Linked DNA regions of Pararhizobium sp. A13. The protein of the gene in region 2 interacts with the protein of the main gene of each other region in a pairwise test. Links are inferred from orthologs where the notes say so. Each region holds a gene or a part of one and is shown on either strand. Other genes may lie near its edges.

Region 1 (6,930 bases), 930 kb from region 2 along the record:
GAGGTACAGGCGCGCTACGAGGAACTGGACGGCTATGCGCTGGAAGGCCGCGCACGCGAGGTTCTGGCAGGTCTGAGCTTCAGCCAGGAGATGATGGACGGGGACGTCGGCAAGCTGTCAGGCGGCTGGAAGATGCGCGTGGCGCTGGCCCGCATTCTCCTCATGCGGCCGGATGCCATGCTGCTCGACGAGCCGAGCAACCACCTGGATCTCGAAAGCCTCATCTGGCTCGAGGAGTTCCTGAAAGGCTATGACGGAGCGCTGTTGATGACCTCGCACGACCGCGAGTTCATGAACCGCATCGTCACCAAGATCATCGAGATCGACGGCGGATCGCTGACCAGCTATTCGGGCGACTATGCCTTCTACGAGCAGCAGCGGGCGCAGAACGAGAAGCACCAGCAGGCCCAGTTCGAGCGGCAGCAGGCGATGCTCGCCAAGGAAATCAAGTTCATCGAGCGGTTCAAGGCGCGCGCCTCGCACGCAGCGCAGGTGCAGAGCCGCGTGAAGAAGCTGGACAAGATCGAGCGGGTGGAGCCGCCCAAACGCCGCCAGGCGGTGGCGTTCGAATTCCAGCCGGCGCCGCGCTCGGGCGAGGACGTGATAAACCTCAAGAATGTGCACAAGAGCTATGGCAGCCGCAGCATCTATGAAGGGCTGGACTTCATGGTGCGCCGCCGCGAACGCTGGTGCATCATGGGCATCAACGGCGCCGGTAAATCCACCCTCCTGAAGCTCGTTGCCGGTTCCGCCGCGCCGGATCAAGGCAGTGTCGCTCTGGGGGCCAGCGTCAAGATGGGCTATTTCGCCCAGCACGCGATGGATATTCTGGACGGCGAGCGCACCGTGTTCCAGTCGCTGGAAGACGCGTTCCCGAAGGCGGGGCAGGGACCACTGCGGGCGCTGGCGGGCTGTTTCGGATTTTCCGGCGATGACGTGGAGAAGAAGTGCCGGGTGCTGTCGGGCGGCGAGAAGGCGCGGCTGGTCATGGCGATCATGCTGTTCGACCCGCCGAACCTCTTGGTGCTCGACGAACCCACCAACCACCTCGACCTCGACACCAAGGAAATGTTGATCAAGGCACTGTCCGAATACGAGGGCACCATGCTGTTCGTTTCGCACGACCGGCATTTCCTCGCAGCACTCTCCAATCGGGTGCTGGAACTGACGCCGGAGGGCATCCAGCAATATGGCGGTGGCTACACCGAATATGTGGCCCGCACCGGCCAGGAGGCGCCCGGCCTGCGCAGTTGAGTTGAGCGGTTGGCAGCCGCTCAGCCATTCCCAGATAGGTTTCAGGGGCTATTCTTTGCGATTCTGTCGCGCGACACATGAGCGCCAACAACATCAAGTTCTCGACCATCCTGCTGCAGCAAAGGACGTCCCGACACGCAGACGCGGTTTCGGCCCTGCGATTTCGCCTGATAGAGTGCGACATCAGCTGACTGGATCAGATGGGGCCAGCATGTAGATCCGGGGCCGACACTTGCCACACCGAAGCTCGCGCTGATCTGTAGACGGGATCCTTGACCGGACAGTCTAACAGGGTGTTCCTCGATGGCTGTTCGCAAGGCGTTGGCGAGCCTGGCAGCCGCATCAAGATTTCCATCGGGGATGAGGACGGCGAACTCCTCCCCGCCGAAGCGAGCAGCGATGTCGGATGACCGCACCGATGACCGCAGCAGCGCGGCGACCTGACGCAGAACCTCGTCGCCGGCGAGATGGCCATGTGTATCGTCGACGCTTTTAAAATGATCGATATCGAGCAAAATCAGGCATGATGGCGGACCGGCTTTGTTCTGGACGACCAGAACCTGACCGAAGCGTTCGAAGGATTGCCGGTTCCACAGGCCGGTCAACTCATCCTTTTCAGCTTGTTCTCTCAGCTCTGACATGAGCGTATCCCGCTCACGCAGGCGCTCGCGAAGGAACTGGAGAGCGTCGTAGACGCGCTGCATCTCGCGAACCCGGGTTCGAAGCGGCTTGCTCCCTGGATCACGAACTTCGGCGAGCGAGAGAATGTCTTCCCGCAAGGAAAATAGAGGCACTAATACAGACGCGTGGATCAGACGCAGTAAGCCGGCGAGGACCACAAGAGCCGCCGTGACGGAAAGGCAGGCAATCATCAGCTGCTCGAGCGCCGCGTCGCGCTTGTATGTGAATGTTTGCATCGCCTCGGCAAGGAAGTTCGTCCTGAACTCTTCGAGCGGTCGCAATGTTTTAACGAACTGAGTAGGTGAGCTCGTCGGCTGCGAGCGAATGTTTGCCCGATACTCGCCCTTCGCCGGTTACTCTGTCGATGATTGCAAGTCCGCCTCCGAAGAATGTCTTCTCGATCTCCTCAGGAACGGCTCGCGCTTGAGGCCGGGATTGATCGCTCTTATGTCGGGCGAGTGGAGCGTGGGATGGAGAATGTTACCGTCGCGACGTTGGAAGCGTTCGCAGCCGTTCTCCAGGTCAATGTCGTTGCGCTGTTCGCGCCACCGCCCGCGTCCCTTCGATCAGGACGAAAGCCCAACGAGCGTTGAGCGAAAAAGGGCATTGCGCAAATCGTTGCAATCTCACTTCACCGTCAGCGGCAAGTCGTTCTCTGGAAGGCGCGCTCCGAAGAGCGATCTTTTCACATCGGTGGAGGGACGCAACGCTGTCGAAAGGCCAGTATGCGCCATCTTCGGTCGGTAGTATCATATCGTAAGCGCCCCTCCATCGGCGCTCGCCGCGGTTTAAGAAGCTTGAGGCCGGATTTGCGATGTCATCGACCGAGTTTCATCTTGTCACGCAATGGATCGTCGATTCATCGGTTGAAGATGTCTGGCGGGTGCTCAATACGCCTGAGACCTGGCCCGACTGGTGGCCGTCGGTGAAACAGGTCGATCTTTTGCGCGAAGGCGACGAGGCGGGCATCGGTTCCGTTCTTAGGATACGATGGTCCACCGCACTGCCTTACGACTTGGCCTTCGAGATGCAAACGGTCAGGGTGGAACCGCTTTCGATCATCGAGGGCCGAGCCTCCGGCGAGCTTGAGGGCATCGGCCGATGGACGTTGCAACCCAAAGGCGCCAAATGCCATGTGCGCTACGACTGGATCGTCGAGGTCACAAAGCCTTGGATGGTCAGATTTTCATTCATCCTGAAGCCGATCTTCCGCTGGAACCATAACGTCGTCATGGAGCGCGGCCGGCGCGGTCTTGTGCGTCATCTCGCCCGCGATGGCTGAAAGACGTCGCCTCGACTGTAGGCCTTGTTCCGATCGACAGACGGACACTGTTCGACCGAGCGCGCCGGCATGATCCCATATCATGCAGCTTTAAGCACGCCCTTCCCAGATCCGTGCCAGTTCGACGAGCGTCTTGACGGCCTTTTCCATGTCCTGCCGGCTGACCCATTCGAGCGGGGAGTGAAAGGCGTGACCGCCCGCGAAGATATTGGGGCAGGGCAGCCCCATGAACGATAGCCGCGAACCATCGGTACCGCCGCGGATACTGCCGCGCACCGGCTCCATGCCGGCGCGGCGGATTGCCTCGATGGCGTTTTCGACGAGCTGCGGATGACGGTCCAGTATGGCCTTCATGTTGCGATATTGCTGCTTGACCTCGAAGGTGTAGGACGAACCCGGATAGTCCGCCATTACGCCCTTGACGAGTGTCTCAAGCATGGCTTCCTTGGCTGCAAGTCCCGCATCGTCAAAATCGCGAATGATGAAACTCAGGACCGCCTTTTCCATCGAGCCGGTCACGCCCGTCGGGTGAACGAAGCCCTCTCGGCCCGCGGTCGTCTCAGGTGCTGCGTCCTTCGGCAGCCGGCTGAGAATTGCGCCGGCGATCTTGGCGGCATTCTCCATCTTTCCCTGAGCGAAGCCGGGATGGATGGCGACGCCCTGAATGGTGATCTCGACGCCATCGGCCGAGAAGGTTTCATCCTCAATATGCCCGGCTGTTTCGCCGTCGACCGTATAGGCGAACTGCGCGCCGAGCTTTTCGAGATCGACCTTGTCGACGCCGCGGCCTATTTCTTCATCTGGTGTGAAGAGGATCTTGATCGTGCCATGCCGGATGTCCGTATTGTCGACCAGGAACTGCGCTGCGGTCATAATCTCGGCTAGGCCGGCCTTGTCGTCGGCGCCGAGCAAGGTCGTGCCATCGGTCGTGATGATATCGTTGCCGATCTGGTCGCGCAGCGCCGGATTGTCGCTGACGCGAATGATCTGCTGCGGATCGCCTGAAAGCTGGATGTCGCCACCGGTATAGTTCCAGACGATTTTCGGCTTGACGTTCATTCCGGTGAAGTCGGGTGCCGTGTCCATGTGCGAGCAAAAGCAGATCACCGGCACAGGCTTGTCGACATTGGACGGAATGGTCGCATAGACGTAGCCATGCTCGTCGATGTGCGCATCGGACAGGCCGATTGCCAGCAATTCTTGGACAAGCATGCGGCCGAGGTTCTTCTGCTTCTCGGTCGAGGGTTGCGTCGGCGACCTGGGATCCGATTGGGTATCGATGACGACATAACGAAGGAAGCGATCGACAACAGTATCCGTCATGGGCTCCGGTCCATTTTTCTTGCTCGTGACAAACGGCTATAGCCTTCGCCGGCGGTGCCGTGAATGGAATTTTCGCTTTGCCGTGTCGTTTTGAAATGGCAACGCGCTGTTCCGTCTGTCATGGCCCCGTCTTGGTCATTCGATTCGACCGACTGAGCGGAGTATCTTGAATTGCGTTTCTTCGTCCTGCTGGCCGAGCGCAGCCATCAGGTCTCGCATCGTACGTCGCAGGCTGTAAAGCTGATCCACAAGTTCCATGACAAGGTCCACACCCGCCTCGTTGACACCCATGTCGCGGCTCATCTCGATGATCAGTCGACCGCGTGCGAAATCCGCATCGCGAAATTGCGGTTCGGGGCCCGTCGTGTCGGGAACAAGCCAGCCCTGCTCGATCCACACGGCGAGAACTGGCGGGTCAATCTTAAGCTTCAGGCAAAATTCAAGCTCGTTCATGGTGCCATCCCCATGCTCTTTCTCGGATCCTGTCTGTTTGCCTCGGACCATTCCTTCATGAAAGCGGTGAGACGCGGATCGGGATTGTCGGGCAACACGATCTTCAGCGTCACAAAAAGATCGCCGCGGCCACCGCCCCGCGTCGGCACGCCTTTACCCTTCAGACGCAAGATCTTGCCGCTGTTGGAATGTGAGGGCACCGTCAGCGTCACTGGACCGGTGGGTGTCGGTGCGCGGATTTTGGCGCCGAGGACCGCTTCGCTCAGCGAAATTGGCAGATCCAAGCGAATGTCGTTGCCGTCGCGCTCGAAGAAACGGTGTGGTCGCACGTGAACCTCGACGAACCCGTCGCCCGGAGGCCCGCCGCCAAATCCCGGCTCTCCCTTGCTGCTGAGACGCAATGTCTGTCCATCGCGTGTTCCCGCAGGGATTTGAACGTCAAGGGCGGTGCCGTCCGGCAGTCTCACCTGGGTTTTGGCGCCGTTCACGGCATCGAGAAAATCGACCTCCATCGAGAAATAGCGATCTTGCCCCTTCGAACGGAACTGACCATCGTGCGTGCGGCGGGAAAAGAAAGCGGAAAAAGGATCTTCCGTCTCGCCAAAATCGGCAAAGCCGGCGCTGTTATGATAAGGATCACCCGGGCCGCTTGCCGACGCATAGTCGCGGTAATAATTGCGGGGTGCCTGCTCAGCACCCGACATATCGATCTCACCGCGGTCAAATCGAGCCCGTTTCTGCTCGTCGCTCAGAAGCTCATAGGCGGTGGAGATTTCCTTGAAGCGCTCCTCCGCAGGGCCGTCGCCGGGATTGAGGTCAGGGTGGTGTTTCTTCGCGAGCTTGCGGAATGCGCTTTGGATATCCTTTTGTGTGGCGTCCCGCTTCACGCCCAAAATGTAGTAAGGGTCGCGGCTCATCAACGTCTCCCTGAAATACCGTTGTCGGGGCACGAGCCAATATAAGCTTTGCCCGCCTTGGATGCTAATCCGAACTTGAGCGTGCAAGCCGACGTAAAACGAAGGCGCGCGGTGCCTTGCGGGAGTCATCGATTGTCGGGCGAAGGATCAAAGAACCGATCGCCCTGTTCTTCTCACGCGATATTCGGCGCGCGCCGCCGAGTCTGCTTCCTAGCCGTGATTGGGGTACTGCAGGCGAAAGTATATCCGAACCATGGCGTTCCCAACCGATAGACAATCCTTTTCGGATAGTTGATAACTCATTGACAGCGACGGTCAGGGGGAAGCTTCCTATGGATTTCACAGTCATCGATGCTGGTCTGGTGGCAAAGCTTCTCCTGCTCCTGCTCGTCGGCATGGGACCGAAAATTGCACTCGTGCCGTTCCTGGAAATGACCCAGGCCTTCGATGCGAAGACAAAGGCGGCGATAGGCCGCCAGATGGTCTTGACGGCGGTCGTCACGGCTCTGATCATTTTTGCGACCGGCGCTTTGCTGATGCGGCTGTTGCATATCACCGGCGGTGCGGTTGCGGTTGCCGGCGGCATTGTGCTTGCCCTGCTTGCGCTCAAAATGGCGGCTGGGCCGACCGAAAAACACCATGACGACCTCGGAATGCCGGTCGACCCGGCAAAAATCGCGGTCTTTCCCCTTGCTGTTCCCTATATGCTCAATCCCGTCGGCATTACGGTGCTCATCATTGCATCTGACGAAGTCGTTTCGATCGCCAGCGCCGGGCTCGTTGTCGGCCTGGTCCTGCTCGTCGCGGCCTTCGACTATCTGGTGTTTACCAATATCGATGCGTTGGCAAAGCGCATGAAGCCGGCCAGCCTTGTCATTTCGGAGGTCGTCTTCGGCATCCTTTTGACCGCGGTCGCCGTCCAGCTTTTCGTTACCGGCCTTGTTAATCTCGGGATCATCAGCGCGAACGTCACTCATTGATGATGCGAAATTTCGCTTCGTCCTCTCGCATCGTAGGGCG
Region 2 (7,045 bases):
CGGTCAGGATCGACATTCGTCGATTGTCGGCTTAAATCAGACGGTCTGATCAGCAAGGAAGACGGATGGCAACCAAACGTAGCGGCGCGCAGAGCAAACGGTCTCAACGGATAAGTGTGTCACAGTCCGCGCAGGAGCCGCGCAGTGAACCGCCTCTCTCTCTGGAACGTATCGTGGCGACCGCGGTAGAACTGCTGGACGCCCAAGGAGTCGACGGATTGAAGATGCGTCGGCTGGCCGATCGCCTCGGCTCGGGAGCGATGAGCCTATATTGGCACGTCGACAACAAAGAGGAGGTCTTTGATCTGGCGCTCGACTCGGTGCTCGAATATCGCGGTCCGCCGCAAATAGTCGAGTCTCAAGACTGGCGCGGGGAAGTCGTTCATATGCTCGAAGACTGGCGCGCCAGCATGCTGCGCCATCCTTGGTCGGCATCGCTGTTGCCGCGCCGGGCGCTCGGCCCGAACATCCTCGGTCGCCTAGAACTACTGAGCAAGACCTTGTCCAGAGCCGGTGTAGCGGACGCAGATCTGAACGTCGCGATATGGTCGCTCTGGAACTATGTGATGGGCGCCACCATCACCCGGGCGAGCTTCGACCTCTCGGACGACGACAGGGCCGCCGCGCAGCAGCGCCTTACACGTCTCAGCGAACACTACCCGACAATCGAACGCTCTCGTCTGCTGTTGGATAACGATTGGGACGGCGCTTTCAGGAAAGGCCTCGACTTCCTGCTTGATGGCCTCGCTCCGAGACAATGAATATTCGTCATTTCCTGGACGAGACGGTGCCGGATTAACTCGACATTCCGCGCTAGTGCCGTGGGTATCGGGGGTACTGCCGCGACAGTCTCCCAAGATACCTCAAAAGAATATCCTGACGGAAAAACCCGCTCGCAACGCCTTGTTGTGAGCGGGTCTGGCATCCTGAGGCTGGATTCCATATTTGGATCAGCGGCCGGCTTTACGTCTGCACATTTACAATCGTCAAACCAGCCGGCTCTGCTCCACAGCCGCCTCGATGAAGCTCGCAAACAGCGGGTGGGGGTCGAGCGGGCGGCTTTTCAGTTCGGGATGGTACTGGACACCGATGAACCACGGGTGATCCGGGTATTCGACGGTTTCCGGCAGAACGCCGTCCGGCGACATGCCTGAGAAGTCGAGGCCGCAGGCCTCCAGCCGGTCCTTGTAGTCGACATTCACTTCGTAGCGGTGGCGATGACGCTCGGAGATTTCGGTCGAACCGTAGATTTCCGCGATCTTGGTGCCCTTCTTGAGGCTTGCCTTGTAGGCGCCCAGGCGCATCGTGCCGCCGAGGTCGCCGGAAGCGGCGCGCTTCTCCAGCGCGTTGCCTTTCACCCACTCCGTCATCAGGCCGACGACCGGCTCGCCGGTTGGGCCGAACTCCGTCGAGGAGGCCTTTTCGATGCCGGCAAGGTTGCGGGCCGCTTCGACGACCGCCATCTGCATGCCGAAGCAGATGCCGAAATACGGCACCTTGCGCTCGCGGGCGAAGCGGGCAGCCAGAATCTTGCCTTCCGAGCCGCGCTCGCCGAAACCGCCGGGCACGAGAATGCCGTGGACTTTTTCCAGATACGGTGCCGGGTCTTCCTGTTCGAAGACTTCCGATTCGATCCACTCGAGCTTGACCTTGATGCGGTTGGCGATACCGCCGTGATACAGCGCCTCGATCAGCGACTTATAGGCGTCCTTGAGGCCGGTGTACTTGCCGACGATGGCAATGGTCACCTCGCCTTCCGGCGTACGGATGCGGTTGGCGACGTCCACCCAGTTTTCAATGCGCGGCGCCGGCGCCGGCTCGATGCCGAAAGCGGCCAGGACCTCATTGTCGAGGCCTTCTTTGTGATAGGCGATCGGCACGTCGTAGATCGAGGCGACATCGAGCGCCTGGATGACGGCGGACGGGCGGACGTTGCAGAACAAAGACAGCTTGCGGCGCTCGGCTTCCGGGATTTCGCGATCGGCGCGCACCAAAAGGACGTCGGGATGGATGCCGAGCGCCTGCAGTTCCTTGACCGAATGCTGGGTCGGCTTAGTCTTCAGTTCGCCGGCCGCCGAGATATACGGCATCAGCGTCAGGTGCACATAGATCGCGGTGCCGCGCGGCAGATCGTTCTTGAGCTGGCGAATCGCCTCCATGAACGGCATCGCCTCGATATCGCCGACCGTGCCGCCGATCTCGCAGATGACGAAGTCGTAGTCGTCATTGCCTTCGGTGACGAAGTTCTTAATCTCGTTGGTGACGTGCGGAATGACCTGGACGGTCGCGCCGAGATAATCGCCGCGGCGTTCCTTGTCGATGATGTTCTTGTAGATGCGGCCGGTGGTGATGTTGTCGGTCTTGGTCGCCGAGCGGCCGGTAAAGCGCTCGTAGTGACCGAGATCGAGGTCCGTCTCCGCGCCGTCATCGGTCACGAACACTTCGCCGTGCTGCGTCGGGCTCATGGTGCCTGGATCGACGTTGAGATAGGGGTCGAGTTTGCGAAGCCGCACCCGGTAGCCCCGGGCCTGCAGCAACGCTCCGAGAGCGGCTGCGGCAATCCCTTTTCCAAGGGAAGAAACCACGCCGCCAGTGATGAATACATATCGCGCCATGGGCTTCACCGGATACCGTTTCAAAAATGATTCCGCCACCGAAAAATTCATCTTCCAGAATTTTTCCGTTCAAAAGGCTCAGGCGGCAGAATTCAAACAAAAGAAAACCGGCGGAAGACTGGCTTCCGCCGGCGGTTCAATCTTGCATTGGCCTTACTGGCCGGTCGGAACATCCGAGCTGGACGTTGCCGGCTTGGTCTCGGTCGATGCCGGGGTCTGCGTCGCAGGGGTCTCGGTTGCCGGCGTCTGGGTATTCGCGCCAGACTGCGCTGGGGTCTGACCGGCCGGCGGGGTGGTGCCACCGCCGAGCGAATCAAGAACACCCTTGCCGTTGTTGGTCGTGCCGGGGATCCGGTCGAGAACGTCGGTCGCATCCGGCTGGTAACGGGCGAGAATGCCCATGCCCAGGGCCAGCACGAAGAAAAGAGCAGCAAGGATCGCCGTGGTGCGGGTCAGCGCATTGGCAGTGCCGCGGGCGGACATGAAGCCGGAACCGCCGCCGATGCCGAGACCGCCGCCTTCGGAGCGCTGAATGAGCACGACGCCGATCAGCGCCAGCACAACCATGAGATAGATGACAAGCAATACGGTCTGCATTTTGTCCAGTCCTGCCTTGGATCGCGCCTCGCCCGGCTGTGGGGAGCCCGGAACCGACGCGCAATCGAGTGATCGCCCAGCATGGGAGACGCACGGAAACCAAGGCAGGTTTCAGCGCCCGCACCACGCGGGAAAATTAGTGTTGGCGGCTGCATATACCAAGCCACCGCGCAATAAAAGCCCCTGCCCGCTGTTCGGCGAACTTAAGCCGTCAATTCTTCATACGCCCGGTAGATGGCGAGGAAGTCTTCGCCTTTCAAGCTCGCTCCGCCGATCAGCGCGCCATCGACATTGGCGACGCCCATCAATTCCCTGGCATTGCCCGGCTTGACGGATCCGCCGTAGAGAATGCGCATCTTCGCCCCGGCCGCGCCAAACCGCGCGGCAAGCTCCGAACGCTGGAAAGCATGCGCCTCCTCGACATCCTTGGCCGTCGGCGTCAGGCCCGTGCCGATCGCCCAGACCGGCTCATAGGCGATGACGGTATTTTCGGCGGTGGCGCTGTCGGGTACGGAACCGGCGAGCTGGCGTTTCAGGACATCCAACGTCCGGCCTGCCTTGCGCTCGTCACCGGTCTCGCCGATGCAGATGATGGCCACTAGGTCGGCGGCGAACGCCGCTTCGGCCTTTGCGCGCACCAGCGCGTCGGTCTCCGCATGGTCGGTGCGGCGCTCGGAATGGCCGACGATCACATGGGTGCCGAAGCAATCAGCGATCATCTCGGCCGAGATATCGCCGGTATGGGCGCCGGAGGCCTTTTCATGGCAATCCTGGGCGCCGATCAGAAGCGGGCTGTCATCGCAAAGGGCGGTTGCCACATAGAGCAGCGTCGCCGGCGGGCAGATCAACGTCTCGACCTTTTCGGACAACTCGCCCTTGACGCCTTCCGCCATCGCCTTGATCTGGTCGAGCGACGCCCGCAGACCGTTCATCTTCCAGTTTCCGGCCACAAGCGGTCGTATTTCGGGCGTCATGCGATCTCCTCACTGCAATAGTCGTTTCCCGGCAACGGCCTAGCAAATATGCCGGGCAAAGGAAAGCGCCGCTGAGCGAGAGAGATCCATGACGCTCCGATATCGAAACTGTGATGACGCTGCCGCTTGCCCGACGATCACCAAAGAACGATTGTTGGCTTTTGCTATTGCATAACCGGAGACCGACGATGCTACGCAACCGGCAGGATACTTTCGGATGGGGCACGATCGTCCTCCACTGGGCGATCGCCCTCCTCATCGTGGGTCTGATCATCCTGGGCTACGTCATGACCCGGCCGGATATCGATCCGGAACTGCAGTTCTCTCTCTATCAATGGCATAAATCCTTCGGCATGACGGCGCTGGCGCTGGCATTCATCCGGCTCATCTGGTGGCTCTCCAATATCCATCCGGACCCCGTTGCCAGCCTTTCCGCCTTGGAAAGGCGAGGCTCCTCGGTGACCCACGCGCTTCTCCTTGTATTGACTATCGCCGTGCCGTTGGCCGGCTGGGCGATCGCCTCGACCTCGACGCTCAATATTCCAACCCTGTTTTTCAACCGCGTGCTGATTCCGCATCTGCCGATGGAAAAGTCGGAGGCTGCCGAAACATTCTGGAGCGACGCGCATGCCTGGCTCGCCTACGGCCTGGCCGGTCTCGTGGCCCTGCATGCGGGCGCCGCTTTCCTGCATCACTTCTGGCACCGGGACGTGGTTTTGCGGCGGATGCTTGGAATATTTCGGCGGGGTGCGGCGTCCAACGCCCATCAACAGCCGGAAGGAACCGATCGATGAGACAATTTTACGGACCATGCCTCGCCGCCTGGGCGCTGGTCCTCGTGGCGACAAGCGCTCAAGCGCGTGCGCCCTCGCTCGATGACGCAGCCGGGCGATACGATATCGATGGATCATCACAGATCAATTTCTCGGTCGCGCAAACCGGCGGTGGCGGCATCTCTGGAAAATTCGGCAAGTTTTCCGGCACATTCCAACTGGATGGCAGTGACATCCGCAAATCGGTGGTCGAATTCTCGCTCTTCCCCGACACCGTGCAGACCGGCGAGCCGCGCATTGAGAAGTTTCTGCGCTCGTCAGCGATTTTCGATACTGCCAACTATCCCGAAATCGTGTTCCGCTCGACGAAGATCACCCAGACCGGCGAAGACACTGCCGAGATCGAGGGCAAGCTGACGGCAAAGGGCACGACCAAAACCGAGCATTTCAGCGCGAAATTGACGAAATGGAACCGCCGCGTCATCAGCTTTCATATCCAAGGGGGCATTTATCGCGACCGCTACAGCATGTCTGCCGGTTTGCCGATCTACTCCAACATCGTGCAATTCGACATGACAGTGAATGGTCAGAAGCATTAGGATCAGCTGCGCTCCGGCGGCATGTCGTTCCAGCATCTGCAGGCTTGTTACCACGGTAACAAGCCTGTAAACATTTCAAATCCCATAATGCGCCGGAAATCCAGCATCCCACTTGGGAATTGACGGTGTATAGATGGGCTCTTATCCTTCAAAAAAATTGACAATGACTCGTTTATTTCATGGCCCGGCCAACTCGGGGCGGATCAATGCATTGTAAACTCTTCACATCCTTGATGTTGACTTTCAGCATTCTTCCGGCGGCGGCAAGCGCTCAGGAGGTGCTGACGACGGCAACGCCGGATGTTCTTGTCCGCTCGCTCGATCCCGTCCTGGCGCAGAAGGAGAAGACACGCGGCTTGAAGATCGTCGGCGCCAAGGAACTGGCGACGATCAACAGCTATGGCGACAAGCTCGCGGCAACGGTCAATCTCGCCGTCAACTTTCACTTCGGGTCCGCCGAGTTGACGCCGCAAGCGCAACGGCTTCTCGACAATGTCGGCAAGGCGCTGCAATCGAGCGAGCTGGCCACCTACCGTTTCGTGATCGGCGGCCATACGGATGCGACCGGCGCAGACGGCGACAATCTCCAGCTCAGCCGGGCACGCGCCGCCTCGGCGACGCAGTATCTGGTCTCGCACTACAAGATCGCCCCGCAGCGGCTGGTCGTGCGCGCTTTCGGCGAAACCGCCCTGCTCTTTCCGGACAGCCCGGAGGACGGCCGCAACCGCCGGGTCGAGATTTCGACACTCAAATAAGAAGAGGCCCGGCATTGCGAATGCCGGGCCTCTTTTTTGGGAATGCACGGGAACTCAGCCGAACTGGCTGCCAATGAAATCCTTGACGATGCGGATAATGCCGCGGCCAAGCAAATCGTCGAGCGCATCGACGAACTGGTCGACATGCTGACGTTCGCAGATCAGCGGCGGCTCGAGCCGGATGACGTTGCGATTGTACTCGGTGAAGGCGACGAGCGTGTCGTAGTCCTTCAGCAGCAGGGCGCCGATGAATCCCGAGAGCGAGCCCTTCAGCTTGTCATCAAGCACGCCGACGACCGGGCGCAGGACCATCGGCAGTGTCTGGCTGAAATCCTGGAATTCCAGGCCAACCATCAGGCCCTGGCCGCGGACATCCTTGATGATCTTCGGATATTTCGCCTTCAGTGTATTCAGGCGCTCCAGCAGATAGTCCCCCTGCACTGCCGCATTCTCGATCAAGTCCTCGTCGTACATGATGTTGAGGCCTTCGATCGCGGTGATGCACGCCTCGCCGATGCCGCCGAACGTGGCCTGGGCGTGGATCATCGCGGTATTCTTCGTGCCATAGGCCTTCATGTAGACGTCGCGCCTGGCGATCATCGCGGCCATGGCCGACTTGCCGCCGCCAAGCGACTTGGCAAGCGCCGTCACATCCGGAACGACGCCGGCATGTTCAAAGGCGAAGAAGCGGCCGGAGCGGCCCATGCCGCACTGGACTTCATCGGCGACCCA

The links.
Region 1: the proteins of tpiA (region 2) and pepT interact in binary tests that used the Escherichia coli proteins (3 or more experiments, as listed by UniProt). The link is inferred for Pararhizobium sp. A13 from one-to-one orthologs.

Annotation. Positions count from the first base shown.
Region 1 is NZ_CP149510.1:1,916,197-1,923,126, forward strand. The notes cover bases 2,425-5,264. They hold pepT (peptidase T), read right to left. Parts: upstream 4,541-5,264; coding sequence 3,308-4,540; downstream 2,425-3,307. Other genes in these bases: WI754_RS09240 (helix-turn-helix transcriptional regulator), read left to right, coding at 2,425-2,528; WI754_RS09245 (SRPBCC family protein), read left to right, coding at 2,750-3,217; WI754_RS09255 (chaperone modulator CbpM), read right to left, coding at 4,676-4,993; WI754_RS09260 (DnaJ C-terminal domain-containing protein), read right to left, coding at 4,990-5,264. Outside these bases: WI754_RS09230 (ABC-F family ATP-binding cassette domain-containing protein), read left to right, coding at 1-1,254; WI754_RS09235 (GGDEF domain-containing protein), read right to left, coding at 1,296-2,216; more of WI754_RS09240, read left to right, coding at 2,325-2,424; more of WI754_RS09260, read right to left, coding at 5,265-5,910; WI754_RS09265 (MarC family protein), read left to right, coding at 6,243-6,890. UniProt on the Escherichia coli protein: Cleaves the N-terminal amino acid of tripeptides.
Region 2 is NZ_CP149510.1:2,849,886-2,856,930, reverse strand. Bases 2,302-5,256 are described here. They hold tpiA (triose-phosphate isomerase), read right to left. Parts: upstream 4,187-5,256; coding sequence 3,416-4,186; downstream 2,302-3,415. Other genes in these bases: WI754_RS14110 (YceI family protein), read left to right, coding at 4,977-5,256; WI754_RS14115 (cytochrome b), read left to right, coding at 4,375-4,980; secG (preprotein translocase subunit SecG), read right to left, coding at 2,769-3,212; WI754_RS14130 (CTP synthase), read right to left, coding at 2,302-2,624. Outside these bases: WI754_RS14135 (TetR/AcrR family transcriptional regulator C-terminal domain-containing protein), read left to right, coding at 66-761; more of WI754_RS14130, read right to left, coding at 987-2,301; more of WI754_RS14110, read left to right, coding at 5,257-5,558; WI754_RS14105 (OmpA family protein), read left to right, coding at 5,792-6,313; WI754_RS14100 (aspartate aminotransferase family protein), read right to left, coding at 6,368-7,045. UniProt on the Escherichia coli protein: Involved in the gluconeogenesis. Catalyzes stereospecifically the conversion of dihydroxyacetone phosphate (DHAP) to D-glyceraldehyde-3-phosphate (G3P).